3 regions of the Alteromonas sp. G5_S2_22_S1 genome follow, and region 1 is predicted to be linked to each of the others. Evidence: predicted binding sites of a transcription regulator. Region 1 holds the regulator's gene; each other region holds the start of a gene.
The links. Region 1 encodes LexA, which represses DNA repair genes until DNA is damaged. Its sites were predicted from a motif close to TACTGTATNNNNATACAGTA; they were not measured.
Positions count from the first base shown of each region.

Region 2: ACTRWF_RS10570 (YebG family protein) is a predicted target of LexA. The motif match lies at 4,654-4,673, and genes of this name have one in related genera.
Region 3: uvrD (DNA helicase II) is a predicted target of LexA. The motif match lies at 2,714-2,733, and genes of this name have one in related genera.

Region 1 is NZ_JBQKUJ010000007.1:95,590-103,333, reverse strand. It holds gene ilvA (threonine ammonia-lyase, biosynthetic) at 1-522, shown strand, start outside; gene plsB (glycerol-3-phosphate 1-O-acyltransferase PlsB) at 758-3,214, opposite strand; gene lexA (transcriptional repressor LexA) at 3,523-4,149, shown strand; gene coxB (cytochrome c oxidase subunit II) at 4,733-5,896, shown strand; gene ctaD (cytochrome c oxidase subunit I) at 5,906-7,519, shown strand; gene ACTRWF_RS09730 (cytochrome c oxidase assembly protein) at 7,660-7,744, shown strand, end outside.
Region 2 is NZ_JBQKUJ010000008.1:90,163-97,906, forward strand. It holds gene ACTRWF_RS10550 (sensor histidine kinase) at 1-287, shown strand, start outside; gene ACTRWF_RS10555 (methyl-accepting chemotaxis protein) at 443-2,026, shown strand; gene ACTRWF_RS10560 (ABC transporter permease) at 2,050-3,360, opposite strand; gene ACTRWF_RS10565 (ABC transporter ATP-binding protein) at 3,360-4,124, opposite strand; gene ACTRWF_RS10570 (YebG family protein) at 4,321-4,608, opposite strand; gene ACTRWF_RS10575 (ATP-binding protein) at 4,864-6,090, shown strand; gene rpsF (30S ribosomal protein S6) at 6,232-6,633, shown strand; gene rpsR (30S ribosomal protein S18) at 6,645-6,872, shown strand; gene rplI (50S ribosomal protein L9) at 6,899-7,351, shown strand; gene ACTRWF_RS10595 (MBL fold metallo-hydrolase) at 7,704-7,744, shown strand, end outside.
Region 3 is NZ_JBQKUJ010000004.1:167,911-175,654, reverse strand. It holds gene xerC (tyrosine recombinase XerC) at 1-705, shown strand, start outside; gene ACTRWF_RS06760 (HAD-IA family hydrolase) at 727-1,467, shown strand; gene cysE (serine O-acetyltransferase) at 1,558-2,364, opposite strand; gene uvrD (DNA helicase II) at 2,793-4,964, shown strand; gene ACTRWF_RS06745 (GGDEF domain-containing response regulator) at 5,007-6,287, shown strand; gene rarD (EamA family transporter RarD) at 6,313-7,227, opposite strand; gene ACTRWF_RS06735 (magnesium transporter) at 7,415-7,744, opposite strand, start outside.

The DNA of each region.
Region 1 (7,744 bases):
ATTCCTGAAACCAAAGGCGCTTTCAAGCAGTTTTGTGAGTGCGTGGGGGCTAAGGCCATTACCGAGTTCAATTATCGCTATGCCAGTGAAAGTGAAGCGCATATCTTTGTAGGCGTGAAGCTTAAAGGCGGTCAGCAAGAGTTTGCTGCACTGCAAGGTGACCTTGAGAGCAAAGGCTATGACTGCGTTAATTTAAGTGACAACGAGCTGGCAAAACTGCACGTACGTCATATGGTTGGTGGTCGCCCACCTACTATCTTGAACGAGCAGGTATTTAGCTTTGAATTTCCGGAGCGCCCGGGAGCATTGCTGAATTTCTTAAACACCTTAGGCGAGCAGTGGAATATTACTTTATTCCATTATCGCAACCACGGTGCAGCCGAGGGGCTAGTGTTAGCTGGCTTTGATATTGCGCCTGAAAGCCGGGATGACTTTAACCAGCACGTCGCCGAATTAGGTTACAAGGTGGAAGAAGTCACGGATAATCCAGCTTATCGTTTTTTCTTGTCTCAACCCGCCTAAATCAAAACGCTGAGCGCAGGCGCTTGGCTTTTCAAGTTATCGCCTTGCATTGTTTCACGTTAAGCCATGGTTTACCGAGAAGCGATACAAGGCGGCATTACAACGAGCCACTTTACCTTTAAGTGAAAAACGGCTTACTTTTTACCGGTGTCAAACAAAGGTAAAGGGTGCACAAAAAAGCCCATGCAGCAGCATGGGCTTTTTACGTTTTGATAGATAGTGTTAATGGCGAGCTTTAATTAGTTTGACCATTAAGCGCTACATTCTCTAAATGTTGCATCATTTCAGGCCATATTAGCGCCATTACATCTTGTCGAAGCGCTTCACATTCTTCAGAGTACTTTAGACTGCCATCTTTTTCAGAGTCTAACCAATGGTTTTCTTTAAGTGCGCCGATAAAGCTAGACAGCACGTTCTTGTCGTAAAACTCTGGTGAACTTAGCCCGTACAGGGCGGATAAACGCTCGGCCACTTGTTTACTCTCACGCTCTAAGGCGCCTCGACTAATTACCTTTTCTTTATCAAGAATGGTAAGCACAACGGCATAACGCTGTAACGTTTCCTGCATGCAGCGGCTTAACAGCCATGCAGAATGGAATTGTTTACAGTGAGCATCAGGAGGCAATAGCTCTTTGTCTTTTTGACGCAATAACCCATTATTGAGCAGTGCGGTAATCAGTGCGTCAGTATGCGCAAGAGCTTCATCTTGGGTTAGATGCAAGAAAAGCTCTTTTTGCAGTAAAGGATAAAGTGCAGCAATTAGCTGAAGTATATCGTTCTTAGTCGTGCCTTTTTTCGCGAAAACAGAGGCCATAACAAGACCTGGGATCGCAAATAAGTGCAAAATATTGTTGCGATAATATGTCAGGTAAACCGCTGACTTAGGCTGCGGGCTAATTAACCGGCCGTAGTCATCTTCTTTAATATCAAAGCGTCCGAGTTTCAGCGTATCGCGCAGCAATTTTTCTGCCGTTGAATCAGGAATGGTGGCGTCGTCACTAAATGGAACAGCTTTAAACAAATCCATAAAATCGCCAATAGACTGTTTTAGCTCGGCCTCACTCATGGTTTGTGTTTTTGAAGAGAGTAAACACAGCGATGTAAGCGCCATACCATTTAACGCGGCTGCGCGGTTAATTCGCGTCATCACGTTATTAGCAAGTTCATTAACCGCAGGCGTTAACCACGCAGGCTTCTTCTCGGGCTCAGCATCTCTACAGTCGCGCCAGTTAGGCACATGGCTTTCAAGGAACTGGTTCAGCGCAATGGGCTCACCAAAGTTCACATATCCGTGGCCGTAATTTTTAAGTTTACGAATAGCAGAGAAGACTTGAAGGTTTGACTCTTTTTTCTTCTTAGACCCTTTAAGTTCGTTAAGGTAGCTTTTCACTTCCATCACGTTTTCATAGCCAATATAAACAGGCACGATGCTCACAGGGCGATTCACCCCTTTCAACATGGCTTGAATGGTTATGGCTAACATGCCGGTTTTCGGCGGAATAAGACGACCTGTGCGGCTACGACCGCCTTCAGGGTAGTATTTCACCGAGTAGCCTTTGTTGAAAAGTAGCTCTAAATACTCTCTGAAAACCGCAGTATACAGCTTGTTGCCTGCAAAGCTGCGACGCAGGAAAAACGCACCGCCACGGCGGAACATTTTACCTACGGGCCAAAAGTTAAGATTAATACCCGCTGCGATATGGGGCGTTACCATGCCTTCGTGATAAATCACGTAAGTGAGCAGTAGGTAATCCATATGGCTGCGGTGACACGGCACATAAATAATTTCATGTCCGTTTGCAGCAAGTTCGCGAATTCGTTCGGCGTGCCCTACGCTTATGCCGTTATAGATTTTGTTCCAGATACGCGTAAGCAGCCTGTCGCCAAACCGGATAAGGCCCTCGCGATAGTCTGCAGCAATCTCGGTAATGTATGACTGGGCGCGCGCTTTTGCTTTGTCGTGAGATACTTTTTTGCTTCTAGATTCCTCGGCAATGGCGCGGCGTACGGCATCAGACCCCAATACGCTATTATTGAGCTCTTGACGCTCTAATAGCGTAGGGCCCGTCATACTTTGGCGCTTTCTCTGAAAATGCGTACTGGCAACCCGAACGAGCTTATGAGCGATACTCTGATCGCTACCGTGTTGGTTAGACATGGCGCGCGCCGAAACGGCCTTAGAGTAATTGATAAAGTTGTCACGGCCTAAAAACAGCACGATGAATAACTTGCGCAACCAGCTGGGTGCAGCCTTATCAGCAATAAGGTCGCTCAGTCCCGGGTTACCGCGGCCTGGTGCTCTGCCCCATGTCACATAAACCGGCACAACTTGTAAATCGAGATTCTCATGGTCTCTGTGCAGGTGGAAAAGGTCTGTAAAGACTTCTTCAATTCCCGTGTCTTTTGCCGACGAGCGGAAAAGCGGTTGTGTTTTTCGCAAAAACAACGTCGATGAATACTCTCTCCCTGCCAACGTTAAGGTCTTAGTTGGGCTGGGTAAGTCTAGAGCTTGGGTCGACATTCTCAATGAAAGTTGGTCTGTCACTGAGTTGGTGGGAAGTAGATAAACGATAGGTTTGCTTTTATCTATTCCTAATTCGGTTTCAACGTTAACTGGAATACTATGGGCTTTAACCAGTAACTTTACAGGATAATGAAATACCGACAAAAGGGCTTTTCGCATCCACGACATGAACTATGTAATCCTATGAAATAAAAACAAGGGGAGTGTAACACAATCGCGTCACAATCTCGCGATAAGCCAATATCATTGCTTTACTTGCTGTAATGACTCCATGTATTTGAACAAGTTCAAAAACAAAAAGGTATTTAAGATAGTGGCGCGCTTATCAAGCGGCTGCGATTTATGCTTCTGCTAGCTCGATAAGAGCAAGGTATACGCTCTTCATCAACTACAATAAGCAAAAGACGCGCTAAGTGCTTGTTATTTGGTTTTAGGTGTATATACTTACAGGAACTGTATGAACAGACAGGTCTTTTATGCGCCCACTCACAGCTCGACAAACTGAAGTTTTAGAACTTATTAAAACAACCATGCAAGAAACGGGAATGCCGCCTACGCGTGCTGAAATTGCCCGTCAGCTTGGTTTCCGTTCTGCCAACGCCGCGGAAGAACACTTGAAAGCCTTGGCGCGTAAAGGCGTGATTGAAATTTTGCCGGGTACGTCGCGAGGTATAAAGCTCAATATTCCTCTGGACAATGAAGCTGAAGAGGAAGAAGGCCTGCCTTTAATTGGGCGTGTAGCTGCTGGAGAGCCTATTTTAGCTCAAGAGCACGTTGAGTCTCATTACAAGGTAGACCCAGCCCTATTCCAACCTCAAGCAGACTTTTTACTTCGTGTAAACGGTATGAGTATGAAAGACATTGGCATTTTAGACGGTGATCTGCTAGCTGTGCATCGCACGACTGATGTACATAATGGACAAGTGGTGGTAGCTCGAGTTGATGAAGATGTTACTGTGAAGCGTCTAGAAAAACGCGGTCGCGAGGTATTACTTCATGCTGAAAATGAAGAGTTTTCACCGATAAAAGTTGACCTTGCAAATGAGCCCTTCGCAATCGAAGGTATTGCAGTAGGCGTTATACGAAACGCTGATTGGATGTAAGGTTTTAGCTTCTTTGATCAAAAGCGGTGCATTAGCCGCTTTTTTTGTGCCTTTTACTCCCCGTTTTTGTTCTGCTTTAGGCAAATTAGGTTTGAATATCCTATTCCTACTAGAAATCCTTGAATCCACTATTGTGCGGTAGATTTCTCTTTATTTCGTCCATGAATACCTCCCGCGACAGCTATTACAAAATATAAGCACTGTTTAAAACTGTCGTTCAAGGTGGATTAACTTGTCTATTTAATAGCAAGTTAAAGTAACATCGACGTTGTCTCCACGTTCAAAATGGGCGTTTGATTTACTGCGCGTTTGCACATTCTAAAGCTTACTTCCTGCACACCTCATCTTATGCTGACTTTTAACCAAATGATTAAATATTAACCACTTCGTTAAATTTTTAATAGAAAAGACTAGACGGCACGACATTATTGCGCAATTCTTATACAGAGATTAACAAAATAATAACAATGACTCTAAATTTGTTTTACAAGTTGAGGTTATGGGTCAATCGTTCGCAATTCATTTGGTAGGGTTAGCGCAAAACAAGATAGCGCCTTTAGCCGTACCATTCCGGAGGTGCTGAGTGAAACAACTAACGACCGTATTGGCAAGGTGGTGCGCAAGCCTACCATTTTTGCTTTTCTCTTCATTGATTTTCGCGCAAGAAGCAAGTGAAGAAATCTCTTCACTTAATTTACGACGCGGTGCTACCGACATTAGTGGTCAGGTTTACGACCTTCATATGTTGATGTTCTTCATTTGTGTTGGCATTGCGGTGGTCGTGTTTGGCGTGATGTTCGCGTCTATGTATCTACATAGAAAGTCTCGTGGCGCTAAGCCCGCTAACTTTCATGAAAATGTAAAAGTAGAAATCGCGTGGACCGTTATCCCTTTCCTTATTCTCGTTTTTATGGCGGTACCGGCTGCAAATACGCTAATCGCGATGGAAGATACCACTGAACCCGATATGACAGTGTTGGTCACAGGGTCGCAATGGAAGTGGCATTATAAATATATGGACAGTGACGTGGAGTTCTACTCGCTGCTTGCCACACAAAGAGAGCAGATTGAAAACAAGTTTCAGAAAACCGATAACTACTTACTTGAGGTTGACCGTCCACTAGTGATACCTACGGGCAAAAAAATACGATTCCTTATTACCTCTGACGACGTTATTCATTCGTGGTGGGTTCCAGATTTTGCCGTTAAGAAAGATGCCAACCCTGGATTTATTAACGAGTCATGGGCCAATGTAAATGAGCCCGGCATTTATCGCGGACAGTGTGCTGAATTGTGCGGAAAAGATCACGGTTATATGCCCGTTGTGGTTATTGCCAAAGAGCCCGCTGAGTTTGATAAGTGGATGAGTGAACAAGAGGCAATGGTTCGTCAGGCAAAAGAAGAAGAGCAGCGTCTCCTTTCTATGAATATGTCGATGGACGAGTTAATGCAAGAAGGTGAGCGTGTTTATAACGCGACTTGCGCAGCATGTCACATGCCAAACGGTGAAGGTCTCCCTGGCGTGTTTCCAGCACTCAAAGGCAGCAAAATGGCCAAAGAAGATCAGCAAGGCCATATCGACATTGTGCTTCACGGTAAGTCAGGCACGGCCATGCAAGCCTTTGGCAAAATGTTAAGTCTTAAAGAAATAGCAGCTGTTGTTACCTACGAGCGAAATGCGTGGGGTAACAACACCGGTGACATGGTTCAGGCTAAAGATGTCAACGCTGTTGCGAACGGAAACTAGGAGCAGATCATGAGCAAAGCAACTGAAGTTATTTCGCCAGATACCTCTGCGCAACACGATGATCATGAGCATCACGACCATATTCCAAAGGGGGTTACCCGTTGGTTGTTTACCACTAACCACAAGGACATAGGCACACTCTATCTATGGTTCGCCTTTATCATGTTCTTAGTGGGCGGTGCGATGGCAATGGTTATCCGGGCTGAACTGTTTCAGCCTGGCTTACAAATTGTTGAACCAAATTTCTTTAACCAAATGACCACAGTGCATGGGCTTATCATGGTTTTTGGCGCGGTAATGCCTGCTTTTACCGGGCTTGCTAACTGGTTAATCCCCATGATGATAGGTGCGCCAGATATGGCATTGCCTCGCATGAATAACTGGAGTTTCTGGATCCTGCCCGGCGCGTTTCTCATACTGTTGAGCTCGCTGTTCATGGAAGGCGGTGGCCCAGCATTTGGCTGGACGTTCTATGCGCCACTTTCCACAACATATAGCGGCGATTCTACAGCGCTGTTTGTGTTTTCGGTTCACATAATGGGCATTTCATCCATTATGGGGGCGATTAACGTTATTGTGACGATTTTCAATATGCGTGCCCCTGGCATGACCTGGATGAAAATGCCGCTATTTGTGTGGACATGGCTAATCACTGCATTCCTTCTTATTGCCGTTATGCCAGTGCTAGCAGGCGCGGTAACCATGGTATTGACCGATAAATTCTTTGGAACAAGCTTCTTTGATGCAGCAGGTGGCGGTGACCCCGTCATGTTCCAGCACATTTTTTGGTTCTTCGGTCACCCTGAAGTGTACATAATGATATTGCCGGCCTTTGGTATTATCTCGCAAATTGTTCCTACTTTTTCCCGTAAAAAGCTATTTGGTTATGCTTCTATGGTTTATGCAACCGCGTCCATTGCGCTGTTGTCATTTGTCGTTTGGGCTCACCACATGTTTACCACGGGCATGCCGGTTTATATGGAAATGTTTTTCATGTTTGCCACCATGCTTATTTCGGTGCCAACTGGCGTAAAAGTGTTTAACTGGGTGGCCACTATGTGGCGTGGCTCGCTAAGTTTTGAAATGCCGATGATGTTTGCGATTGCCTTTATCGTGCTTTTCACCATAGGCGGGTTATCGGGACTTATGCTTGCGATAACGCCAGTTGACTTCCAATACCACGATACCTACTTCGTAGTGGCTCACTTTCACTATGTACTTGTGACAGGGGCTGTCTTTTCCATCATGGCAGCCGTTTACTATTGGCTACCTAAATGGACCGGCAAAATGTACGACACTGCGTTGGCAAAATGGCATTTCTGGTGTTCCCTCGTGTCGGTGAATGTTTTGTTTTTTCCTATGCACTTTGTAGGTTTGGCGGGCATGCCACGTCGTATTCCAGATTATGCTTTACAGTTCGCCGATTTTAACAAGTGGATAAGCTTGGGCGGCTTCGCATTTGGTTTATCTCAACTTATCTTCCTCGCATTGCTTATTAAGGCTTGCAAAAAGCAGGGAGAAGGCGTGTCAGCGCAGGTATGGGACGGCGCTGAAGGTCTTGAGTGGGAAATTCCATCACCTGCTCCTTACCACACGTTCGAAACCCCACCTGTTGTTAAATAAGCGCTTAGGTTGGGCGTGTTATACGTGAGGCATGGCCTGTGTGAGTAAGGAAATTCACACACTACAGACGGTAGGGATGTTGGGGCGCATATCATAGCGTTTAACAGTCCTTACCTTTGAATTTACTCGGAGGTAGCGTGATGTCACAACAAAGTGCAAACAACAAAATGGTGATCAAGCTTATCGCCATTGTTATCGGTATGTTTGGCTTCGGCTTCGCACTTG
Region 2 (7,744 bases), on a different contig from region 1:
TAACTAATGCCATATATGCTACACCACAAGGCAAAGGCATAACGTTGAAGGTAGAAAGAGATGAGCAGAACGTCATTCTTGTTATAGATGACGAAGGCGAGGGGATGTCTAAAGAAACGCTGAGCAAAATTTTTACGCCTTTTTTTACCACTAAACCGCCGGGGGAGGGCACTGGCTTAGGCATGTCTATCTCAATGACAATTGTTGAACAGCACAACGGAAAAATTATTATTGCCAGTGAAGAAGGGAAGGGAACAAAAGTATCGGTGATACTCCCTATAGCCTAAAGTATAAATCGCTTTTCTAACTCTCTGATAAAGTATAAAATTCCCTAATTTTTTCCATTTCACTAGACAGCAGATGTTTATGTTCTAGTCTTAGGGGAAAGCGATGATCGTACGCTTTGACGGACGAACGCTTTGCATAACGGAGAAAGCACTGCATGAGAAACAACCAGCCGGTTACTCAAAAAGAATACAAGTTTCCTACTCACCATCGACTTATTTCCTCTACCGACAAGCGCGGAGTTATACAGCATTGTAACGACGAGTTTGTTGAAGTAAGTGGGTTCAGTAGAGATGAACTAATCGGCAAAAATCACAATATAATAAGACATCCAGATATGCCATCGCCAGTGTTTAAGGAAATGTGGCGTACATTAGAGTCTGGCCAAAGCTGGTTAGGCTTGGTTAAAAATAGAAGAAAAAATGGCGACCATTACTGGGTTTCTGCTTTCGTAACGCCTGTTTACGAAGGAGCGACGATAGTGGGCTATGAGTCTGTTAGGGTTCCTGCTTCAAATGCGGAGACAAGGCGAGCATCGGGCATTTACGCGAGGTTGCAACAAGGAAAGTCTGCGGTATCTGCCACATCGCGTTTTACGCAAATGCTTATGCATATGGCGCCCTCGTTGTTAATAAGTGCGCTTTTAGTTGTCGCGCTTGGGTTAACTCATGGCTTAGCTGCTGCGGGCATTGCGTTTGTCGGTACGTTAGTTTTAGTCACTGTTCAACAAGCGAAAGGTAAAAAAGACTGGAATGCGCTGCTTTCTTTGAGCCCTAAAAGTTACGCAAACGATACCGTGGCCCAAACCTACTATGACGACGCCACGCATATTGCGCAAGCCAAGCTTGCGCTTGCCTGCGAACTGGCACGCAACAGAACGGCATTAACGAGAATTAAAGATGCATCAGCAAGTCTAGAAAATATCGCTAATACCACCCACCAACAAGCAGAAAGCACAAGCGCAGCGGTGGTTCAGCAAAACCAAGCAACACAGCAAATTGCATCGGCAGTTACACAAATGAGTCAAGCCATTCAAGAAGTGGCAGAGCGGGTGGAAAGTAATGCTATAAGTGCTCGGTCTGCGGCGGAAAACGTGGCAACGGGGAATGAAAAAGCCGAGCAGGCAATGCAGGCAATTGTTGCGCTGCGTGAAGCCGTAGAGTCAATTTCAACAACGGTAACTGAGCTTGCTCAGTCCACCAGTGATATTGGCGAAGCAGCCAATATCATCTCTACAATTGCAGAACAAACCAATTTACTAGCGCTGAATGCTGCTATTGAAGCCGCAAGAGCCGGTGAGCAAGGCAGAGGCTTTGCTGTAGTTGCCGATGAAGTCAGAACGCTAGCCTCAAAAACCCGGGAATCTACAGACAAAATTCACAATATTATTAATGAATTAGCAGAACGCTCTGAGCGAGCCGTACGTGTCTCGAATGAAGGGTTAACATCGGCTGAACACGGCAGCGCTATTGTTGAAGAGACCCGTGGGGCGCTATTTGAGATAAACAGCGCGGTGAAAGGGATAGCTGATGCTACGGTTGAAATGTCGTCGGCGGTTGAAGAGCAAAGCACGGTAGCAGAACATATCAATCAGCAGCTAGTTGAAGTTGCCGATGGCGCCTCGGAAACACAGCGTTCGTCAGAGGCCTCATTGGCGGCGAGTCACGACTTGCGTGCTACTGTAAATCAAGTTCACGAGCTAATTCTTCGTTTTAGTACAAACGAGAAAGAGGGAGAGTAACTTCTCCCTTTCTAATGTCGTGACTAATTACTGTTAAGCCCAGCGTGCAGGCCCCGCTTGTAAGCTGCGATGGCTGGGAACAACGACACCAAGTAGGTACAGCCTAATATGAGCAATACTATGATGACACTGCTTTGACTAAATAGTGGGCTTGATAAAAATAACCCGTACGTACTGCTTAGCCAAGGTTTGAACATGCTCATTAATACGGCAACCAGTGCGATGCTTAATGCTGCGCTAACAATAGTGAGTAGCATTGCTTCTAGCTGGATCAGTAACAGTAGAGTAAACGGGCCAGCGCCAATTGTACGCAATACGGCAATCTCCTGATAGCGCTCTCGCATTGTTGCTAACAGCATGGTTGCCAGGCCAATAAGGGCGCAAATCACTATTAAACCTGACAAACCTAATAGCAAGGCCTCTACATTTCCCATTATCTGCCACAATTCAGCCAGTGCCATACCAGGTAAAATTGCCATTAGTGGCTCTTTTTTACTCTGATTAATTTGATATTGCAGTTGTAATGCGGCTGCGCGGTTTTTCAGTCCTAGCATGACGACAGACACAGATTCAGGTGTAAATGCGTCACTATCATAATTGTCTTGAGTAGGCTGTTCATGTTCATGTTCATGTTCATTTGTGCTGTGACCGTTAAGAAAAGCCGTTTTTTTACGTAACCGTGATGTATGCGCAGACTTAGGGCCTGAATGGGCTTTCTCTAACCCTTGTAATGTGACATACACCGCTTTATCTACTGGCGTTCCCGTTTTCTCGAGGATACCTGAAATAATAAAAGGGTGATCGTCATGGTTATTAAAAGAGACACTTCCAAGGCCGTGAGAAACAATTATCTTATCGCCAACCGTGTAGCCTAGTGAATCCGCAACATCAGCGCCTACAACGGTAGATAAAGGCTGCTCAAATACACGCCCTTCTGTCAGGGCTAAAGCTTGCTTGTCACCGTATTTAAAGTGTTCAAAAAAGCGGTTTGTCGTTCCTATAACTCTGAACCCTCGGTGAGTGTCACCTAATGAGAGGGGAATTAGCCAAGAAACCTGTTTATTCGATTTTAGCGACGCCACACTTTTGTAATCAATACCTTTAGTAGGCGTACCGATATTGAACACTGAAGACAGCAATAAATTCAACTGGCCGCTTGGGGCGCCAACAATTAGGTCAACGCCAGAAACGGTGCGTGTAAAGCTTGTTTTTACTTGGCTGCGAACAATATCTACACACAGCAGTAAGCTAATGCTAATGGTTATGCTTAAAAGGGTGAGTAACGCGGTTGTTTTTCTGCGTTTCAAGCTTTCGATGGCAATAGTGCTTAGCATTACAGGCTCTCCTGCTTAGGTTTGCTTGTATGCTTTACTGCGTGCGGTGGTTGTGTCGTTGATGGGAGGCTTAGTTCAGAAATACGAAAATGGCGGTCAAAATAGCGTTCCATCGCGTTATCATGACTTACAAATATCATGGTGCTGTCACTAGCGACCTCTTTCAGTAATGCCATAAAACTGTCACGGGCATCTGCATCAAGCGCTGATGTTGGCTCGTCCACAATTAATAGTTGAGGACTATTGATAAGCGCACGGGCTATTGCCACACGCTGCTGCTGTCCAATACTTAGTGCATCAGCTTTGGCATGTAAAACATGGGAAGGTAGCTGTAACCTATCAAGTAACTCACAGGTATTAGCCAGAACCTTTTGGCTACTATTGCCTTTACCTGAGAAATACGCGGCTGCGCTAATGTTTTGTGCAACCGAGAGGTAGGGGATGAGATTGAACTGCTGAAATACCACACCAATATTACGTGCTCTAAACTTGTCTCTTTGTCGATTAGATAAAGACGAGAACGGCTGTCCTAGCAAGGCAATGCTGCCTGCCGTTGGAGTAAGGGTGCCACAAAGTAAATTCAGTAACGTACTTTTTCCGCTACCAGACGGGCCGGAAAGAAACACATGCTCACCGCGTGATACTTGCCATTTTTCAATATTGAGTATCGGAGTGCTTTCTTTCGAATACGCAAAGTTTACATGACTAACTTCAATGGCGCTTTTACACTGAGTAAGAGCGCTCTTATTATTTATTATATTCACGCTAAGCCCAACCTAGGTCTTTGTTGTTATATATTGCAAAAGCAAACGATGCGCTCACTTGTACTAAAAGCAAGTTACCGCTTTGAAGTAATGCTATCAAATCACAATTGTATCAAATAGCATTTGGGCAAAGCGGCGCTTGCTCTTGTTATTTGCTCATTATAACGACGTGTTAGGCAAGTTAGCTTAAGGAATGTTAGCTATTAGCTTGAAGCTTTACCACTTCGGCGCTCTCATCTTCTAACACGCTTTCTGCCGTTGCGCCTTTAAAGATTTTGCTAATTTTATCTTTGTTCTTCGACAGCATAATAGTGAGCTCTTCCACAGTGCTATCGTCTAATTTGATACCTTTAGCCTGAATGTAATCAGCTAAGTTGTCTGCTGCATCGAGCATTTTGTCGTACTGATCAGCCTCTTTTTTATCGGTAGTTACCAATTTCTCTACCCCTTTGTGCGTAACAACATATTGTGTGGTAATGGCCATGGTAGGTCCCCCATTAGTTAAAGACATAAAAACTGTACAGCATTTAACTGTATAAATAAACAGTATTAAGGGGAATGTTTAGGTTAAATTTAGTCCGAAGGTAGCGTATTATACTTTAGTCTAGGCTGTGTGAACTTGTCACATTTACACGTTACGCTTCAGAATGCTTATGTAAGCTGAGGAAATTAAGTATATAGGGGCGGGCTTGAATCTTGACCGTATTCCATAAAAAGGACTTCTTTAAAGGTAATGGCAATGAACGAAGCAATTCAGCGCGATATTCAAGCTATAAACGCAATTGAAGCAATACCGCATATTATGGAAATCTTAGCCAGTACGCTTCGTTTACGGTTTATCTGTGTAGCCAGAGTAACTGAAGAGGCGTGGACTATTTGCTCAGTATTAGACAATGCTGAGTTTGGGCTGTCGCCTGGCGATGAATTAGAAATAGAAACCACATTTTGTCGAACGGTTCGGGCAAACAGAAAAGAAATTGTCATCAATCATGCGTCTGCAGATAATGAATATCGTGAAAACCCTATTCCTATTATGTACGGGTTTGAAAGCTATTTCTCCTATCCTCTTTACGATGCGAAAGGTGAATTCTTTGGCACATTATGTGGGCTAGACCCTGAGCCCCGTGAGCTGCGAACCGAGGCGGTTCACGGCCAAGTCAGTGCTTTTGCGAAACTGATATCCAATCAAATATTGTTGAACGATCATATTGAGCAAACGCTTACGCAGCTTAGTGACGCAAAAAATATGGCTCGTCTGCAAGAGCAGTATATCGCCATTCTAGGCCACGATATCCGCACGCCTCTGTCTTCTATTCAAATTGGTATAAGCTTTCTAGATGACCTAATCAAAGACAGTGAGGTTGCAAGTACGGTACAAGTACCGGTTTTTAAAGCGGTATCTCGCATGAAAAATAGCGTGCAGAGAATTTCGCGCTTGATAGAAGATACGATGGATTTTACGCACACCAGAGTAGGGCAGGGCTTACCGGTCAAATTAGCAGTATCTAATAACCTTAGTCAGCAGATAAATTATACCGTAGAAGAGTTAGCCACCGCTTTCCCCAAAAGCTCAATACGTATTCATGTTGATATTACGCGACCGTTAATTTGTGATGACAAACGGATTTGCCAATTACTATCTAACCTTTTAAAAAACGCGTTAATTCATGGCGATTTGTCATACCCTGTTTACGTGAAGGTCCTAACCAATAGCAACGACTTCATTCTTAGTGTACAAAACAGCGGAACGCCCATTTCTGATGATTCTAAGGCTCGTTTATTTCAACCGTTTTGGCGTAAAGAAAGCAATAGGCAGAATGAAGGTTTAGGATTAGGTTTATTTATAGCGTCAGAGATAGCAAAAGCCCACAAGGGTACGTTGGGGGTTAATTCTGACTACAATGGTACGGAATTCACGCTGCGTTTCCCCTTGCAAACCGTTTCTTCAAATATTTTCGAAAGCTAAGCCTGAAAACGCACTGGTTGATTAACACTTGTGCAATTGCGCCAGTGCACGTATAATGCGCGCCCTTACAGCCAACCTAACTCGTTCCTTGTCTCCATACAGTCGGCTGTACTGTCGAGGCTACAACCGTAAGGAGCTATAATGCGTCATTACGAAATCGTATTTATGGTTCACCCTGATCAGAGTGAACAAGTACCTGGTATGATCGAGCGTTATACTACAATTCTTAAGCAAGACGGTGGTCAAGTTCATCGTTTAGAAGATTGGGGCCGTCGTCAACTGGCTTACCCAATTGAAAAGCTGCACAAAGCCCACTACGTACTAATCAATGCTGAAGCGACTGCAGAAGCTGTTGACGAACTGGAAAATGCTTTCCGTTTCAACGACGTGATCCTACGTAACATGGTAATGCGCACTAAGACTGCTGTGACTGAGCCTTCTCCAATGATGAAAGAAGAGCCTCGTCGTGAGCGTCGTGACGATTCTGCACCTCGCCAAGAACGCGCAGAAAAGAAAACTGAAACCACTGAAGACAACGCTTAAGGAGATCACCCATGGCTCGTTTTTTCAGACGTCGTAAGTTCTGCCGTTTCACTGCAGAAGGTGTGACTGAGATTGATTACAAAGATATCGCTACTCTTAAGAACTACATCACTGAGAGCGGTAAAATTGTCCCTAGCCGTATTACTGGTACAAGCGCAAAATATCAGCGTCAGCTGTCTTCTGCGATCAAGCGCGCACGTTTTCTTGCGTTGCTTCCGTACACTGATTCACACAAGTAATTTGGCGAATATAAGGGTTAGCTAAGATGAATATCATCCTACTAGATAAAATCGCCAACCTTGGCGGCCTGGGCGACCAAGTGACTGTTAAGTCTGGTTACGCTCGTAACTTCCTTTTCCCACAGGGTAAAGCGGTTCCTGCAACTAAAGACAACGTTGAAAAGTTCGAAGCACGTCGTGCTGAACTTGAAGCGAAGATCGCTGAGCAACTAGCTGCTGCAAACGCACGCGCTGAAAAAGTTGCTGAGCTTGCTGAAGTTACAATCGCAGCTCCTGCTGGTGACGAAGGTAAACTATTTGGCTCTGTTGGTACTCGTGACATCGCTGATGCAATCACTGCAGCTGGCGTTGAAGTACAAAAAGCAGAAGTTAAACTACCTACTGGTACTCTTCGTGAGACTGGTGAGTATGACATCGACTTACAACTTCACTCTGACGTTATCACTTCAATTAAAGTGATCATCATTGCTGAAGCGTAATCGCTGACGTATTTGAAAAAAGCCGCTCTTCGAGCGGCTTTTTTTTTTGGCCTAAATTTCATGTCGAGTATCTTGTTGCTTAAAAATAAGGGTAAAGCGAAAGTATATTGGTAGACAATTTTAAAAGTGCTTTCTGCAAATCAACTATCTAAATAGACAAGTCGTCACTACTCACTCTTCCACTCAATTACACTCAACGATACCTTCTTATTGGCTTGTTACAAATAATGGGTGGTGAATTGCAACTTACTGTTTAGACTGTGGACTTCCGTCACAAAGCTTTTATAAGCGAAGAATTAAGGGACTAAAGCAAGTGAAGCAGTATATCGCCATCTTTTTTATATCAACCTGCATGCTAGCTGGGTGCGCAACACCTAATCGAATAACAAGAGT
Region 3 (7,744 bases), on a different contig from region 1:
AGCCCTCGAAGTATTGCCCTTCGGCTCTCTGCCCTTCGCACATTCTGCCAATACCTTATTGAACATCAACAGCTTTTCAGCAATCCAGTAGAAGGTATTCAAGCCCCTAAACAAGGCAAGCCGCTCCCTAAGCAATTGAGTGTTGATGAAATGCAGCAGTTGCTCAATGCCTCGCCTCAAAGCAGCGATGAAGATGAAGGAATGCAGCTTCGCGATGTGGCGATGTTTGAGCTTCTCTATGGCTGCGGATTGCGTTTAAGCGAACTAACCGGCTTAAATTTGGCCGACTGCCTTAAAGACGGTACGGTGAAAGTTATGGGTAAAGGGAGTAAGCAACGCATTTTACCGTTAGGTCGTCACGCACAAAAAGCGTTAAACGCATGGCTTAAAGTGCGACCTGCTTACGCTTCGCCTTATGAGAGCGCGGTATTTGTTAGCAAACGCAAAACCCGCATTTCTAACAGGCAAGTGGCAAATAGACTCGACAAAATGGCTAAAGAGCACTCGCTGTCGCAAAAAGTTAGTCCTCACAAACTGCGCCATTCCTTCGCGACACACGTATTAGAGTCCAGTGGTGATTTGCGCGCGGTACAAGAACTTTTAGGGCACGCGAACCTGTCGACAACACAAGTCTATACCCATTTAGATTTTCAGCATCTCGCCAATGTTTACGATGAAGCTCACCCCCGGGCGCATAAAAAATAAAGCTAGATTAAGGTTGTAACCATGCAGTTTTTTAGGTCTATCAATAAGGTCGAGGCCATGACATTCGACCTTGATGACACCCTTTACAATAACGACCCTATTATCCGCCGCGCCGAAAAAGCGTTAGAAGCACACATTGCAAAGCACCATCAACATGCCGCAGCACTCTCCGCTAGCGACTGGCTGTCACTGAAGCGTGCGGCCATTGCTAAAGACAAACGCTTAGCGTCAGATATGGGTCAGTTGCGCCGCGTAGTACTCACAGCAGCACTCTCTAACACCGCGCCAGACAAGATAACAACGCAGCTGGAAAAAGAAGGCGAGCTAACGCAAGCAGTAGAAGCTTGTTTTAATTGTTTCTACGACGCAAGAAGCGACTTTACCCTAGCCAAGGACGTTCACAGCGCCCTTAAAGCAGTCAGTAAAAGTTTACCGATAATTGGCATTACAAACGGAAATGTTAACGCTGAAAAAATAGGTATTGATAGCTATTTCGATACCATATTGCATGCCAGCACGTCGCGCCCCATGAAGCCCGCACAGCATATGTTTGATGAAGCCGCAGCACGGTTGAATTTAGCGCCTAAGCACATACTGCATGTGGGCGATAATATATTTAAAGATGTCTACGGTGCGATTAACGCCGGGTATCAGGCTGCGTGGTTTGCGTGTAACAGACCAATGACCTTACACAATGAGCCTGTTAGCGTGCTGCCTCATGTGGCATTAGATGATCTTAGCGAGTTAACGCATTTTCTATAGCAAATAAAAGCGGTGAGGGTCAGAGTACATTTACCCGAATCAAAAGGGGTGCAGCGTTAAAGTACACTGCCCCCCAATATTAGAGGGGTATCAAACGTGGGAGTTGTCCTCTAATACGTTTTGGCGCATAGATTCACAAGGGCTTTCACAAACAGGTCTCCCAACAACTTTCGCAGGTACGCCCACCACAGTTACATGGGCAGGTACATTGTTAAGGACAACACTTCCTGCGCCGACTTTTGAACCTTCGCCTATTTCGATATTGCCCAAGATTTTAGCCCCTGCGCCAATCAGCACACCTTGGCGAATTTTAGGATGACGATCACCAGACTCATTACCCGTACCGCCTAAGGTAACGCTTTGCAAAATAGACACGTTATCTTCAACTACCGCCGTTTCACCCACAACAATGCCGGTAGCATGGTCAAACATCACCCCTTTACCTATGCGGGCCGCCGGGTGAATATCCACCCCAAAGCTTGCTGAATTACGGCTTTGTAGAAACAAGGCCAGTTGATGTCGACCGTGAAGCCAAAGGTAATGGGCCATGCGGTGAACTTGAACAGCGTGAAAGCCTTTAAAGTGCAGTAGCGGCGTTAAAAAATCATTCACTGCGGCGTCGCGCGCTTTGATCGCCAGTATATCCGCACTGGCCGCTTCGCTGATACCGGGCTCAAGCAGGTAAGCTTCGTCGAACACTTCGCGAATTGCCAGCGCAGGCATAACGTCATCAGCCATTTTATTTGACAAAATAAAGCTTAAAGACGACTCAAAGTTGTGGTGCGCCAGTACACTGGCATGAACATAACTCGACAGCAACGGCTCTTTGTCTGCAACAACTTGCGCTTCTTGTTTTAACGTCGACCAAAAATCGATGGGCGTAGATAGTGCGGTCATGAGCATGTCCCGTTAATGTATGAAAGTCTCGTGTACTGGAAATTGTGACTGTAAGCATAGCTAAACGCCTGCTACAAAAAACGTGTTAGGGCTTAGCAGTAAAATGCAAAAAAGCTGAATTCAGGGTGAAAGTTTACCTGAGTTTTAGACGATTCAATACCAATGAGATACCGCCCGAGCGCACAATTCGATCAATTTATCGAATTAATTCGTTATAGCTAATAACCGTTATAACCAACGTTGAAACAATGTAGCTTATTTATAAGCATGCATTCTTACCTCGGCATTGTTTCAATAAGCATTCGATTCACAGCAGACACGTGCGCGCTGGAAGCCGGCAGCAAAACTGGACTGTATAAATTAACAGGCAGATGGCATAATAGCCCGCTGCTGAATGTATAACACTATCAACTAACAGGTGCCACACTATGGATGTATCTCGACTGCTAGACGAGCTTAACGACAAACAGCGTGAAGCAGTAGCAGCCCCATTGTCTAACGCTTTAGTACTTGCGGGCGCAGGGAGCGGAAAAACCCGTGTATTAGTGCACCGTATAGCGTGGTTGATGGAAGTCGAAAACATCGCGCCTTTCTCAATATTGGCCGTTACCTTCACCAATAAGGCAGCAAAGGAAATGCGTGGCCGTATTGAATCTTTGATGGGCCGCAGCCTGCACAATATGTGGATTGGTACTTTCCACGGCCTTGCACACCGTTTGCTGCGCGCGCACCACGCTGAAGCCAACCTGCCTGAGAACTTCCAAATTATCGACTCAGACGATCAGTATCGCTTAATTCGCCGAATTCTAAAGGCCATGAATTTAGACGAAAAACATTGGGCGCCTAGACAAATTCAGTGGTACATAAACGGTAATAAAGATGAAGGTTTACGTCCTCAGCACATTGAAACTCATGGCGATCATATTCAAAAAACCATGCGAGAGGTATATGCCGCATACCAAGACGCGTGTGACCGTTCAGGCTTAGTTGACTTTGCGGAATTGCTTTTGCGTGCTCACGAACTGTGGGCGAAAAACCCCGAAGTATTGGCCCATTATCAGCGCCGCTTCCGCGCGGTACTGGTTGACGAATTCCAAGATACCAACAACATTCAATACGCATGGCTTCGTATGCTATGTAGTGGCGGTGACAACAATATTATGATTGTTGGCGACGACGACCAGTCAATTTACGGCTGGCGTGGTGCAAACGTAGATAATATTCAGCATTTCCTTAAAGATTTTAATAAGCCAAACACCATTCGCCTTGAACAGAATTATCGCTCTACGGGCAATATTCTTAAGGCCGCCAACACGGTTATCGACAACAACACAGGCCGTTTGGGTAAGGAACTTTGGACTGAAGACGCACAAGGTGAACTCATTTCTGTTTACGCGGGGTTCAACGAGTTAGACGAAGCCCGCTTTATCGTGTCGAAAATTAAAGATTGGCTTAACCAAGGCAATGCCCTTAGCGACACGGCAATTTTATATAGAAACAATGCCCAGTCTCGTGTTCTAGAAGAAGCCTTACTTCACGAAGGCCTCGCTTATCGCATTTACGGCGGCTTGCGCTTCTTTGAACGCCAAGAAATCAAAGACGCCCTAGGCTACTTACGCATGGTTAGCCATCCCCACGACGACGCAGCCTTTGAGCGCGTGGTAAACACACCAAGTCGAGGTATTGGCGAGAAAACCCTATCGCAGGTGCGTGACGCCGCGCGCATGCATAACTGTTCTATGTGGCAAGCCTGTCAGCTGCTTATTAATGAAGGCGGTTTTAAAGGTCGCGCGCTAAACGCAATGCAAAGCTTTGTATTGCTTATCACTGAACTGGAACAGACCACGTTAGATGAGCCACTAGACCAGCAAGCAGATAAAGCCATTAAACAATCTGGCTTATACGCCATGTACCAAGCAGAGCGTGGCGAGAAAGCACAAGCGCGATTAGAAAACTTGGAAGAGCTGGTTACCGCCTGTAAAACCTTTATCGTGCCAGAAGAGGCCGAAGAAATGACGCCTCTTGCTGCCTTTTTGGCGCATGCGTCTTTAGAAGCGGGGGAAACTCAGGCAGATAAAGACCAAGATGCCGTTCAAATGATGACCATTCACACGGCTAAGGGCCTAGAATTTCCACTGGTATTCTTAGCAGGGGTTGAAGAAGGCATGTTCCCTAGCCAGATGACCAACGATGAGCCTGGCCGAATGGAAGAAGAGCGCCGACTTTGCTATGTTGGTATGACAAGGGCTATGCAAAAGTTGTATATCACTTATGCCGAAAGTCGCCGATTATACGGTCAAGACAAATACCATACGGCGTCTCGATTTATTCGCGAAATGCCCTCTGATTGCGTGGAAGAAGTAAGGCTAAAATCGACGATTTCCCGCCCAGTGCATAATCGCTTTAGTCAGGCGACGTCGCATGCAAGCTTTGAAGAAACCGGGTTTAGTTTAGGTGAGCGTGTGGTTCACCGTAAATTCGGTGAAGGGATTGTTCTAAACTATGAAGGAAGTGGTGAGCACGGCCGCGTTCAAGTAAACTTTGACGAGTTTGGCAGCAAATGGCTAGTACTTGCTTACGCAAAGCTGGAGAAAGCGTAAAATTATTCATTGGCAAGGTAGCCTAACGTTAAGTTGAAATGTATGCAGCAACACGTGCTGATCCTTGAAAATGGTGAAGGCAACCTTGAACTGATTGCGAAATTAGTCCGTCGCGCGGGCCTTACGCCCGTGGGCGCGACCTCATTAACAGAAGGTAAGGCGCGTTTTTCGCAAAAAGATGCGCCAGAAACGTTTCTGTGCGCCATTGTAGCGTATTCTCTACCTGATGCCCGTAAAGGCGAGGCTATCGACTTTACGGTGAAATCCTTCATCCCCACCATAGCCACTACCGAGAGTTTGGACAGCGCCATTCGCGACAAAGTCCTCGAACGTGATGTTGTCGATTATATCCCTAAAGAAAATTCCCAAAACTACGATTACTTAAATCGTCTTATTGGCCGACTCGAAAAAAATAAGTCTACCGGCGTAATAGTAGTAAGTACTAATCGAGTACTAAGAACGAAAACGGTCTCACTGCTTCAGCGCCATAACTTTATCGCTTTTGAATGTTTAACCGCCACCGATGCAATGCAGTGTTTGTCGGAGCACAATAATGTGCGCCTGGTTATTACCGACAACACACTTCCCGACATGACAGGGACACATTTTGTTTCTAGTCTTCGCAAAGCCTTTTCGAAAGAGCAGCTAGCTATTATGGGAGTAGCCGGAGGCAAAGGTATGTTGATGTCGGCCCACTTCATCAAAAGCGGCGCAAATGACTTTTTGCGTGTGCCTTACTGCCACGAAGAGTTTTTATGCCGGGTTATGCAAAACGTTGAGTATATTGAAAGTGTGGAAGAGATTCGTCGCGTTGCCAATACAGACTATTTAACGGGGCTGCCCAATAGGCGTCATTTCTTTTACATGGTAACGGTTCAGCACCAAAAGCTGCTAGAAAATCATGCGCTAGCCCTTATCGACCTAGACTTTTTTAAATCAATCAATGATACCCATGGTCACGATGCGGGCGATATCGTACTAAAGGCCATAGCAGCGCTAATTGAATTTTATTTCCCTGACGAAATTATTTCTCGATTTGGCGGCGAAGAATTCTGTATTTACATGCCGTCAATAACACTAGAGAACGCCTGCAAACGCTTAGAAGATTTCAGAAAAGTGGTAGAAGCCGAAGTTATTCAACTTCCTAAGACCGATATCAAAGTTACCTGCAGCATTGGCGTGAGTGGCACCCATACCCAACGGGTAGATAAGCTTTTAAGCTTAGCCGATAAACAGCTTTACGCGGCAAAACACGATGGCAGAAACCAAGTAAAGTGCGAAGCGCCAGGGGCGTCTTATCAAGAACAAGCTTCACTGCTTTAGCCAAGACCTCTGCTTTTTTTAGCACCTATTCTGCAAAGCGCTTTTGCGCCTTGCGCTGACTGCGATAATTCACCAATGAGTCGGCACTAAATAAGATAAGCGCTATCCATACAAAACCAAAGGTAACCAGTCTAGACTCTTCTAGCGGCTCGCCGTATAGATATACCGCCAGAATGAACATAAGCGTTGGCCCGATATACTGAAAAAAGCCTAGCGTTGAATACATAATGCGCCTTGCTGCCGCTGTGAAACAGAGTAATGGCGCTGTAGTAACAATACCAGCCGCTAGGATAAGGGTGTTTAGCGTGGCGTCATTATTAAATAGGTTGCTATATTCAGAACCAAAGAATAGCCAGTAGATAATCGCTAACGGCGATAACATCAAGGTTTCAATGAAAAGGCCAGGCAGTGAGTCTACCGCCACTTGCTTACGGAGCAGGCCGTATACACTGAAGCTGCCAGCAAGCACCAAGGCAATCCAAGGTACATGACCGTAAGAGAAGATAAGAATGGCAACGCCAACAACAGCAAGCCCAACCGCAACACGCTGTAAGTTGCGTAACCGCTCACCTAAGAAAAGCCGCCCTAAAAACACGTTAATTAACGGGTTAATGTAATACCCTAAACTGGCATCCAAGATGTGGTCGTTATTAATCGCCCAGATAAATAAAAGCCAGTTAGCCCCGAGTAACAGCCCGGCAACGAACAAGATTTGCATAACCCGTTTATTGCGAAAGGCTGCACCAACCTTAGGCCATTGCTTTAACGCAGCGATAAAACCAACAAGCAGCACCACCGACCATATCACTCTATGCATAAGGATTTCAGCTGCCGGCAACACCATCAATTGCTTGAAATAAACAGGCGCAACGCCCCACATACTGTATGCGGCAATAGCGCAAATAACACCGACTTGAGCGGCACTGGCTTGCTTTGACAAGGCTGGCTCCAAAGACATAAAGGGTAAGAAGGCGCGTATTGTTTATCAGGTTTGTTCAATACACAACCTTTACCGCTTTCCTATGCGGCAAAGGGAGTATAGCAAGCGGCATAACAACGTTATCCCTTCAGTACATCCTTGTACCGTCTCTGAAGCGGTTAACGACGCCGCGATAAATGACGCAACATCAAAGTAAGAAGAGGGTCCCCAAACCAAGGAACGCCACGAAGCCAACGATATCGGTTACTGTAGTAAGAATGACCGAGCCTGATAGCGCAGGGTCTATTTTTAATTTATCTAAGATGACAGGCACAAACACACCCGCGAGTGCCGCCGCGACTATGTTGAACAATATCGCCAGGCAAATAACCACCCCTAACATGGCGTCAGTAAACCAAAAGTACGCGACAACGCCAATCACCAAGGCCCAAATCACGCCGTTCACGCCGCCTACCTTCAGCTCTTTTACCATTAGAGCCCGTAAGTTAGCCGGTGTGACCTGACCGAGCGCTAAGCC